Ancylothrix sp. D3o: one gene and its partner. The protein of the gene in region 1 binds, or shares a complex with, the protein of each later gene. Links are inferred from orthologs where the notes say so. Each region holds a gene or a part of one and is shown on either strand. Other genes may lie near its edges.

Region 1 (6,101 bases):
TTAGTAATTGTCGCCTTACTGGCCGGTGGCCACGCCTTACTCGAAGACGTACCAGGGGTAGGCAAAACCCTCCTAGCAAAATCGCTCGCTCGTTCAGTAGCCGGCAAATTTCAACGTATCCAATGCACCCCCGACTTATTACCCACCGACATCACCGGCACCAATATTTGGAACCCAAAAAGCGGTGAATTTATATTTCTGGCTGGGCCGGTTTTTACCAACGTCTTACTATGCGACGAAATAAACCGCGCCACCCCCCGCACCCAGTCAGCCTTGCTAGAAGTGATGGAAGAAAGACAAGTAACCGTAGATGGAGTCACTCGTCCAGTACCGGCACCATTTTTTGTGATCGCCACCCAAAACCCCATCGAATATCAAGGCACCTTTCCCCTCCCAGAAGCGCAAATGGATCGCTTCACCCTCGCTTTTTCTCTTGGGTATCCCAGCGAAACCGAAGAACTACAAATGCTGCAACAACTCGAAACCGGCATCCGAGTTGAAGAACTACAACCGGCCATCACCCTAGAAGAAGTGCAAGAATTAATTCGTCAGTGCCGGTTAATAAAAATCGAAAATAGCTTACAAAAATATATTTTAGACTTAGTAAGAGCCACCCGCGAAGACGACGAAATTACCCTCGGAGTAAGCCCTAGAGGGGCCGTTGCTTTGTATCGTTCCAGCCAAGCCTTTGCTTATCTTTCCGGGCGGGATTATGCGACTCCTGATGATGTAAAATATCTCGCCCCTCATGTGTTATCTCACCGGCTTATCCCCGCAGGAAACCGCAGATCCAAAACCATCATCGAGCGGTTATTGGCGTCTGTCTTTATTCCTTAAAAACGCATTTTTCCAACACTTTCTGGGCGGGTTAAAAGCCCCCGCTACACAAATAAAACCCCTCCGGGGTTAAGCGGCGGGTTAAAACCCACCGCTACACGAATAAAACCCCTCCGGGGTTAAGATAAATTCTCAGAGAATGTGTATTTAGTCCGAAGGACTTTTTTCATGTAGACGCCGGTTTTAACCGGCGGCTTAAATATGCCTAATTCCCGTACACTAAGAGCAACGATCATAATTTTAATAGCAGCCGCCCTAAGTATCGGTCTGGGATGGGGACTCGCCAGCAGCGCCAACCCACCGAGACAAAATACCACAGACTTGCTTAGCAACCCTCAACTACAATACGGACAAGAACTTTATCTCGAAAACTGTGCCACCTGCCACCTTGGACTTCCCCCCGCAGTGATGCCCACCGAAACCTGGCAACAGCTACTCAGCGATACCCAACACTACGGAGTACAAGTTAAAATCCCTCCAGATCCCTTTCGCGTCCTGATCTGGAACTACCTGCTAATTTCTTCCCGCCTACTGCAAAAAGAAGAAGAAACTCCCTACAGGCTCGCGGAGTCCCGTCATTTTAAAGCTTTGCACCCCCGCGTAAAATTTAATGAGCCGGTCAAACTCAACACCTGTATAAGCTGTCACCCCAGCGCATCAGACTACAATTTCCGTGATTTGTCCCCGGAGTGGCAAAATTCTCCATAATGTAAATAGACAAATCAATCGTAAGGAAGAAGGAAAAATATATTAATCCTTCGTCCGCGATCCTTCATCCTTTCGTTAAATGCTCCTGCCATGCTGAAAAATTTGCTCGGCGATCCCAATGTACGCAAAATCAAGAAAATTCAGCCGCTCGTTACTGAAATCAACCTCCTAGAGGAAGAGATCCAACCGCTCTCTGATGATGCACTAATTGCTAAAACAGCAGAGTTTAAGCAGCGGCTCCATAATGCTAAAACTCCCGATGCTCAAAAAGAAGTGCTCGATGAACTGTTACCAGAAGCCTTTGCTGTGGTAAGAGAAGCGTCGCGCCGGGTTTTAGGTTTACGGCATTTTGATGTGCAAATGTTGGGCGGTATGATTTTGCACAAAGGTCAAATTGCTGAGATGAAAACCGGCGAAGGTAAAACCCTCGTCGCTACTTTGCCATCGTATCTCAATGCTCTTTCAGGTAAAGGCGTTCACGTCGTCACGGTTAATGATTACCTGGCCCGTCGGGACGCTGAATGGATGGGACAAGTTCATCGCTTTCTTGGTTTAAGTGTGGGTTTGATCCAACAAGGTATGAACCCTGATGAACGCCGGCGTAACTATGCTTGCGATATTACCTACGCAACCAATAGCGAATTAGGGTTTGATTATCTGCGTGATAATATGGCAACTTCTATGGCGGAAGTGGTACAAAGACCTTTTAATTACGCCATTATTGACGAAGTAGATTCAATTTTAATTGATGAAGCGCGTACTCCTTTGATTATTTCGGGTCAAATAGAACGTCCTACAGAAAAATATTTGAAAGCCTCTGATATTGCCAATGCTCTACAAAAAGAAGAACATTATGAGGTTGATGAAAAAGCTCGAAATGTTCTGCTCACCGATGAGGGGTTTGCTGAGGCGGAAAGATTGCTCGGTGTGACGGATCTTTATGACCCTAATGATCCTTGGGCTCATTACGTTTTTAACGCCATCAAAGCCAAAGAGTTATTTATTAAGGATAAAAACTACATCCTTTTTGATGATGAAGTCGTAATTGTTGATGAATTTACAGGGCGAGTTTTGCAAGGGCGCCGGTGGAGTGATGGTTTACATCAAGCGATAGAAGCAAAAGAACGAGTCGATATTCAGCCAGAAACACAAACGCTGGCAACAATTACTTATCAAAATTTCTTTTTGCTTTACCCGAAGTTGTCGGGGATGACCGGCACCGCAAAAACAGAAGAAGCTGAATTTGAGAAAATTTATAGCTTGGAAGTTACAGGAGTTCCGACCAACCGCAACAATAAACGCAGAGATTTAGCCGATGTAGTGTACAAAACTGAGGAGGCTAAATGGAAAGCGGTGGCGGCTGAATGTGCAGAAATGCACACCCTTGGTCGTCCGGTTTTGGTGGGTACTACCAGTGTAGAAAATTCTGAGTATCTGTCGAGTTTGCTGCAAGCTCTTAAGATTCCTCACAATTTGTTGAACGCTAAACCAGAAAATGTGGAGCGGGAGTCAGAAATTGTTGCCCAGGCCGGTCGCAAAGGCGCGCTGACAATTGCAACAAACATGGCCGGTCGCGGAACGGATATTATTTTAGGTGGCAACTCGGACTATATGGCGCGCTTGAAATTGCGCGAGTATTTCATGCCGGCTATTGTCCGTCCTGATGATGAAAGTTTGGTGAGTTCAATGCGGGTGCCGGGCACTGCTAATCGCTCCGCCGGCCAAGGTTTTGCCCCCACTCAGAAAAAAGTCAAAACTTGGAAAGCCTCTGAACAAATTTTCCCCAAACCACTCTCGAAAGAAACGGAAACGCTGCTCAAAGAAGCCGTACAGTTTGCCGTAAAAACCTACGGAGAACGTTCTTTAACTGAACTCGAAGCCGATGATAAAGTCGCTGTGGCGGCTGAAAAAGCGCCTACAAACGATGGGGTGATTCGTCAGTTACGCGAAGTCTATAACCGGATTCGCAAAGAGTATGAAGAAAAAACCGGCAAAGAACACGACGAAGTAGTTCAGCTTGGCGGGTTGCACGTTATTGGCACAGAGCGCCACGAATCACGGCGAATTGATAACCAATTACGGGGCCGGTCGGCTCGTCAAGGCGACCCTGGTTCGACAAAGTTTTTCCTGAGTTTACAGGATAGCTTGCTGCGGATTTTTGGCGGCGACCGGGTGGGCAAAATGATGGATATGTTCCGCGTTGAGGAAGATATGCCCATTGAGTCGGGGATGCTGACTCGTTCCTTGGAAAATGCTCAAAAGAAAGTAGAAACCTACTATTACGACATTCGTAAACAAGTGTTTGAGTATGACGAGGTGATGAATAATCAGCGCCGTGCTATCTATGCAGAACGCCGCCGGGTTTTGGAAGGTCAAGATTTAAAAGAACGGGTAATAGAATATGCCGAAAAAACAATGGATGACATTGTTGAGGCGTATGTCAACCCCGATCTGCCTTCGGAAGAGTGGGAACTACCGAGCATGGTAAATAAAGTTAAAGAGTTTGTTTATCTGCTTTCGGATATGGAACCCAGCCAACTTGATGACATGAGTTTGGATGAAATTAAGACGTTTCTCCACGAACAGATACGCATTGCTTATGACATCAAAGAATCGCAGATTGATCAAATTCAACCTGGTTTGATGCGGCAAGCAGAACGCTTTTTTATCTTGCAGCAAATTGATACTTTGTGGCGCGAACATTTGCAGCAAATGGATGGTTTGCGAGAATCGGTAGGGTTGCGGAGTTATGGGCAAAAAGACCCCTTAATTGAATATAAATCAGAGGGGTATGAGTTGTTCTTGGATATGATGACTGATATTCGCCGGAATGTCGTTTATTCTCTGTTCCAATTCCAACCTCAAATGGCTCAACCGGCAGTCGCTTCCTCAGAAAGAGTATAGATTGGGTGGGGTGCGTCGCCAAAAACGCACCCTACTTTCCAGACCCAGATAGCACTTGGGGCGACAAGCTTAGTTCTAGTGCGGAGTGTTTTTTTCATGTTATAATATAATCTGAATGTTTTTGTTTTGTTTCCTTCACTTGCTCTTGTAGTTAAGGAGGGATTTTTTTTATATTTACTAAAGCTAAGTTTCATTGGTTTTTTGAGTAAATTTGTGAGAGGGAGTTAATAAAGAAATAGTAAATGCTTAGAAGAAATTTTTGAGCAGGATTTCTGATAGGCGGCTCCTTGTCCACGTCAGTAAAATAAAAAGCAGTTGTTTACTAAAGAGAAGGTTATGCGCAGAAGACCAAATAAAGGGTTTCAACGGGTGCTGGAGGCACCGCGTTCAGGCGGTTGTTTTACCTCGCCAAATGCCGAACGTTTAGCGAAAAAGCCGGTAGCGGTGCGCCTGCCAATTAGCGTTGACGCAACAGTACGTCGGATTGCCGAGGAAAGGGGGATATCAGTGGGAGACTGGATACGGGAAGTGATTTCTGCTCACTTAAAAGACAACAATGAGCCGGCGCAATGACCCTAAAGCAGTAATTGCATTAAAGATAGGAGCCAATGGCAGCTATACAATCGTCACGAGGTGGTAAATTGAGTGGAAGAAAGAGGCAAAATAAGCTGGCTAGTGATGCGACCGTCCTCAAGCTGAAAGAAATTTAACTCGCCGCCGAGTTGCAAGATAATGCGCCGGCAAATGGCTAAATGCAGTCCGGGTGGCTCGTCCAAAGGAGAGGGAGCCAGTAAATCGGCAGACCGGAGAGCCTGTAAATCGGCCAGTAAAGCCGGTGAAATGATGCCACTATCGGTCACGGATAAATCAGCCCCATTTTCATGGGACTGCCGGCACCAAATATCAATACGACCCCCTTGGGGTGAGCGGCGCGCTGCGGCCAGCAATACCTCATAGAAAACCCACTCAATTTTCATTAAGTCGCCGCTGATCGTTAAATGCCCTTCACTATGTACTTGAGTCCAGAGTTGGCGTCCTTGGATAATGCCTTCGAGGCGCTCTAAAGAACGACGCAACAAAGTGGCTGCCGTGATCGTTTCTTGTGATGAGCTCATCTCCCACTGTTCGCGTTTGATGAGGGGGCGCATAGACTGAATGTTGGCGTTTAGCTGTCGCAAAATCTGCTGTAAGCGCATGACCTGGAGGTTGCCAAAGGTGCCTTGATGTTCGGCAAGTTCGTTGAGTTTTTTGAGTCCTGAGTAAAAGTTTCGATAAAAATCTTCCAGGTGCCGGTGTTTGTACCAATTGAGGCATTCTAAGTTTTCTTTGGTTTCGACTAGTGTGGCGGTGAGCATGATTTCGCGCCGCGACCAGGCTAATTGTTTGACTAATACCACCATGAGTTTAATTGTATCGGGCGACCACCGCCGCTCAGGGCCATCGGCGACCAATAAAATGCCGGTGGGTTGATGGCTTTCGGTTGTGCTGTCGCCTGGGGATGTTCGCAGAGCCATCACTAATATCTGGCTGATGCTGGGGCCGCATAGCCAGGCTCTTGTTTCTAGGGGCAAATCCACAGCTTGTACGAACAGGGGTTCGGGGGTAGTTTGTAGCAAGGCCCACTGTACTAAGGCATCGGTTTGCACCGGCAC
Region 2 (4,335 bases), on another replicon or contig:
AGGAGTCTCCACCGGCTTTCAAAAACGTTTAGAAATTCAAGGCGTTGGCTACCGCGCCGCCGTCCAAGGAAAAAACCTAATCCTTAACGTCGGATACAGCAAGCCAGTTGAAATTGAACCCCCCGACGGGATCACAGTCGCCGTCGAAAACAACACCAACGTCATCGTCAGCGGCATTGATAAAGAAATCGTCGGCAACACCGCCGCACGCATTCGCGCCGTTCGTCCCCCAGAAGTCTATAAAGGCAAAGGCATTCGCTATGCCGGTGAAGTCGTCAGACGGAAAGTTGGTAAGGCAGGAGGCAAAGGTAAGAAATGAAGGCAACACGCAAAGCATCTGTTCAACGTCGCCATCAGCGCGTGCGGCGTAAGGTATTCGGCACCTCGGAACGTCCCCGTTTGGCTGTGTTTCGCTCCAACGAACACATCTATGCTCAAGTTATTGACGACACCAAACATCACACCCTCGCTGCCGCTTCGACGCTTGAGCCAGACCTGCGCTCGTCCCTTAGCTCTGGTGGCAACCGGGAAGCCTCTACACAGGTTGGCAAGCTGATCGCCGAACGAGCCAAAGCTGCCGGTATTGAAAAAGTCGTCTTTGACCGGGGTGGCAACCTCTATCACGGTCGTATCCAAGCCCTTGCAGAAGCAGCCCGCGAAGCCGGTTTAGACTTCTAAAACCCTTGGGTTTGTCTATTGTCCCTTGTCCATTGTCCATTGTCCTCTTTTTCGTTCATAGCTTTTGATTTTTGTCAAAAGCCCATTGTCTTAACCTCCGTCATTGCTTTTAATGACCATTGACTAATGACTAATGACAAATGACAAATGACAACTAACAACTGAAAAAAAACTATGGCAGAACAACAGCAACCCTCACGCCGCAGCAGCAGCAAAAAAACCAACCGCACCCGCGAAAAAGAAACCGAATGGCAAGAGCGGGTTGTCCAAATCCGCCGCGTTACCAAAGTGGTCAAAGGCGGTAAAAAGCTCAGTTTCCGTGCCATCGTGGTTGTGGGCAACGAGCGCGGTCAAGTTGGGGTGGGTGTCGGCAAAGCCGCTGACGTGATCAGCGCCGTTAAAAAAGGCGTTGTAGACGGGAAAAAACACCTCGTTGAAGTCCCCCTCACCAAATCAAACTCTATCCCCCACCCCATCAACGGAGCCGCCACCGGCGCCAAAGTAATGATGCGTCCCGCTGCTCCGGGTACGGGTGTAATCGCCGGTGGTGCCGTGCGAACCGTCTTAGAACTCGCCGGTGTCCGTAACATTCTTGCCAAACAACTCGGCTCTAACAACCCCTTGAACAACGCTAGAGCAGCCGTTGACGCCCTCTCTACCCTCCGCACCTTCTCCGATGTGGCCGAAGAACGCGGAATCCCCGTCGAGCGGCTTCTATCATAGGATATGTCATTTGTCAATACTTTAAACAGCATTGACAAGAAAAAAAACGCCAAGGATAGCACACTATGAGATTGCACTCAATTGCCCCCAAACCGGGCTCCAAAAAACGCAAGCGCCGCCTGGGCCGGGGTGTTGCAGCCGGCCAAGGTGCCAGCGCCGGCAAAGGGATGCGCGGTCAGAAATCTAGATCCGGCGGCAGTACCCGCCCTGGTTTTGAAGGTGGCCAAATGCCCCTTTACCGCCGCTTACCGAAACTCAAACACTTTACCGTAATCAATCGGAAAGAATACACGATCATTAACGTTGCTAAGTTGGCCTCCTTGCCGGCCAATACCGAAGTTACCCTAGCTTCCCTCAAAGAAGCAGGCATTGTCACCGGCAACAACAAAAACCCCCTAAAAATCTTAGGAACCGGCGATATCAACGTCGCCATCAACGTTAAAGCAGCCGCCTTTACCGCTTCGGCCCGCACTAAAATAGAAGCTGCTGGTGGAAGTTGCGTTGTGATCACCGGCAGACAATAAGCACCCTGCCGCCTGGTTGGCGTAGCGTCTGGTAGAGAAGAGAACCGCAATTTATCATTTTCGGAAGTCTTCTTATCTACCAAAAACCCACCCTGAATAACAAAAGTTAGATTTTAGATTTTAGATTCGCGCATTTGTTTTCAAATCTAAAATCTAAAATATCTCATATTAGATTTTAGAATCGCGCATTTGTTTTCAAATCTAAAATCTAAAATCTAAAATCTAAAATTCATAGAGGTACGCCTGCATGGTCGTCAGTCGAGATAAAGCTCCAACCGCTCAAGAAACCTTCATGCAGATGGCTCAAGCGGCTGGCCTCCGAGGCCGGCTGCTTGTCACAATTGGTCTGCTACTTTTAGTGCGCTTAGGAATCTTTTTACCAGTACCAGGGGTAGACCGCGCCGCATTTCAAGCCAATATCCAAAACAGCCCCTTAATCGGCTTTTTGGACTTTTTCTCTGGGGGGGGAATTCGCACCCTGGGCATTTTTGCCTTGGGAATTTTACCCTACATTAACGCCTCGATTATCATTCAATTGATGACCGCTGCGATTCCCCAGTTAGAAGATTTGCAGAAAAATGAAGGCGAAGCCGGTCGCCGGAAACTATCTCAATACACTCGTTATATCGCTCTAGTCTGGGCAATTATTCAAAGCACCGGCATCGCCCTGTGGATTGCTAATTCCCAAGCCGCCGTCACACCAGGGCCTGTTTTTATTGTTGAAACCGTCCTTGCCCTCACCGCCGGCTCAATGTTTGTGATGTGGGTGTCGGAATTGATTACCGAACGCGGCATTGGCAACGGTGCATCTTTGTTAATCTTCCTCAACATTGTGGCCGTCTTACCCCGGTCTTTAGGACAAACTTTTGAACTTGCCCAAGAAAACGCTCAGCGTGGAAACAGGGAAGTCGTTGGCGGCGTAATTATCCTGTTGATAGTTTTCTTGATTATGATTGTCGGTATTGTCTTTGTACAAGAAGGCACTCGCCGCATTCCAATCATTTCAGCCCGCCGACAAGTAGGCCGCAAACTGTTACGAGAAACAAAAAGCTATCTACCGCTGCGCCTCAATCAAGGCGGCGTTATGCCAATTATTTTTGCTTCCGCCGTTTTAGTTTTACCCTACTCTCTGGCTCAGTTCACTCGCAATCCAATTTTAATTCAAGTTGCAAGTTACCTAAGCCCCAGTGGCCCGACACCTTGGCTTTATGTAGCTTTTTATTTGACGCTGATTTTGTTTTTCAGCTATTTCTATGCTTCGCTGATTGTGAATCCGGTTGATATGTCTCAAAACTTAAAGAAAATGGGCGCTAGTATCCCCGGTATTCGCCCTGGACGGGCAACCAGTGAATATGTGGAAAGAGTTTTGAACCGGCTTACGTTTTTGGGTGCGATTTTCTTAGGTTTGGTGGCAATTGTGCCAACCGCTGTAGAAAGCGCTACTCGCGTTCCAACCTTTCAAGGACTCGGCGCAACTTCACTGTTGATCTTGGTCGGCGTGGCAATTGATACGGCAAAACAAATTCAGACTTATGTGATTTCTCAGCGCTACGAAGGAATGGTGAAGCAGTAGTGACGCGATTGATTTTTTTAGGCCCACCTGGTGCCGGTAAAGGCACCCAAGCTATAAAGCTGGCTCAAGCTTGTGGGCTTGCTCATATTTCTACCGGCGATATGTTACGCGCTTCGGTTGCCCAAAATACGCCCCTTGGCGAAAAGGCAAAAGGCTATATGGATCGCGGCGAGTTAGTTCCTGATGCGTTGATTTTGGATATGGTACGGGAACGTCTTTCTCAGCCAGATACCAAAAGCGGTTGGATTTTAGATGGGTTTCCGCGCAACGTTAATCAAGCTGGCTTTCTTGATCAACTGCTTGCAGAAATCAAACAAGGTTGTGACCGTGTTGTGAATTTGGATGTGCCTGATGATGTCTTGATTGCTCGTCTGGTTTTGCGAGGACAACAACAAGGGCGCAGTGATGATAACGAAGAGACAATCCGCCGGCGTTTGCAAGTTTACCGAGACCAAACCGCGCCGCTGATTGATTATTACACTCAGCGTCAACAGTTGGTGGTTGTCGATGGCGACCAACCTATGCAGGAAGTGACTGCTCAACTGCAAAAAGTGATTGAAGATTAATCTCGCAGTTTTTGAGGGCTTGGCGTTCTGGTTGGCTCTTTGCTTGCAATGACCCGTCTCGCGGCTTTGGTTAAAAATTAGATTGTTTTAGCCTAGTTGGGGCGGCCCCAGGCGGTTGTCCCAATCTGTGCGGGGCCAACCCTTTGCTAAGATATGTAAAGCAGGACAGCTTTTAAGAGTTATCCTATGTGGTGGCTGAGCGTCTGTGCTTTTATGGAGTTCTGTTGAGTTGAGGAAAGCATCACTTGTCTAAACAAGATTTGATTGAAAT

What was found. Proteins that work in one complex are often made in the same cells at the same time.
Region 2: the proteins of secA (region 1) and secY are in contact, whole or in part, in a crystal structure (PDB 3DIN), measured with the Thermotoga maritima proteins. The link is inferred for Ancylothrix sp. D3o from one-to-one orthologs. Residues at the interface, in WP_004082002.1 of Thermotoga maritima: Glu261, Ala262, Arg263, Lys300, Ala301, Arg302, Thr303, Ile304, Ile305, Leu323, Tyr324, Asp325, Pro326, Val329, Ser330, Tyr333, Ile336, Lys340, Phe345, Val349, Glu363, Phe364, Tyr374, Ser375, Gly376, Gly377, Glu393, Ile395, Thr482, Ser483; in WP_004081795.1 of Thermotoga maritima: Glu108, Gly109, Glu110, Glu111, Ala236, Glu237, Arg238, Arg239, Ile240, Thr241, Ile242, Gln243, Tyr244, Ala245, Arg246, Arg247, Val248, Thr249, Gly250, Arg251, Arg252, Val253, Tyr254, Gly256, Ala257, Ser258, Thr259, Tyr260, Leu261, Pro262.

Annotation. Positions count from the first base shown.
Region 1 is NZ_JAMXEX010000001.1:475,288-481,388, reverse strand. What follows is about bases 1,320-4,649. They hold secA (preprotein translocase subunit SecA), read left to right. Parts: upstream 1,320-1,635; coding sequence 1,636-4,449; downstream 4,450-4,649. Other genes in these bases: NG798_RS02085 (diheme cytochrome c), read left to right, coding at 1,320-1,545. Outside these bases: NG798_RS02090 (MoxR family ATPase), read left to right, coding at 1-837; more of NG798_RS02085, read left to right, coding at 1,039-1,319; NG798_RS02075 (hypothetical protein), read left to right, coding at 4,786-5,022; NG798_RS02070 (GAF domain-containing protein), read right to left, coding at 5,076-6,101. UniProt on the Escherichia coli protein: Required for protein export, interacts with the SecYEG preprotein conducting channel.
Region 2 is NZ_JAMXEX010000002.1:264,571-268,905, forward strand. Bases 1,386-4,335 are described here. They hold secY (preprotein translocase subunit SecY), read left to right. Parts: upstream 1,386-2,172; coding sequence 2,173-3,498; downstream 3,499-4,335. Other genes in these bases: rpsE (30S ribosomal protein S5), read left to right, coding at 1,386-1,401; rplO (50S ribosomal protein L15), read left to right, coding at 1,467-1,925; NG798_RS05355 (adenylate kinase), read left to right, coding at 3,498-4,064; infA (translation initiation factor IF-1), read left to right, coding at 4,310-4,335. Also shown: rplF (50S ribosomal protein L6), read left to right, coding at 1-319; rplR (50S ribosomal protein L18), read left to right, coding at 316-678; more of rpsE, read left to right, coding at 853-1,385. UniProt on the Escherichia coli protein: The central subunit of the protein translocation channel SecYEG. Consists of two halves formed by TMs 1-5 and 6-10.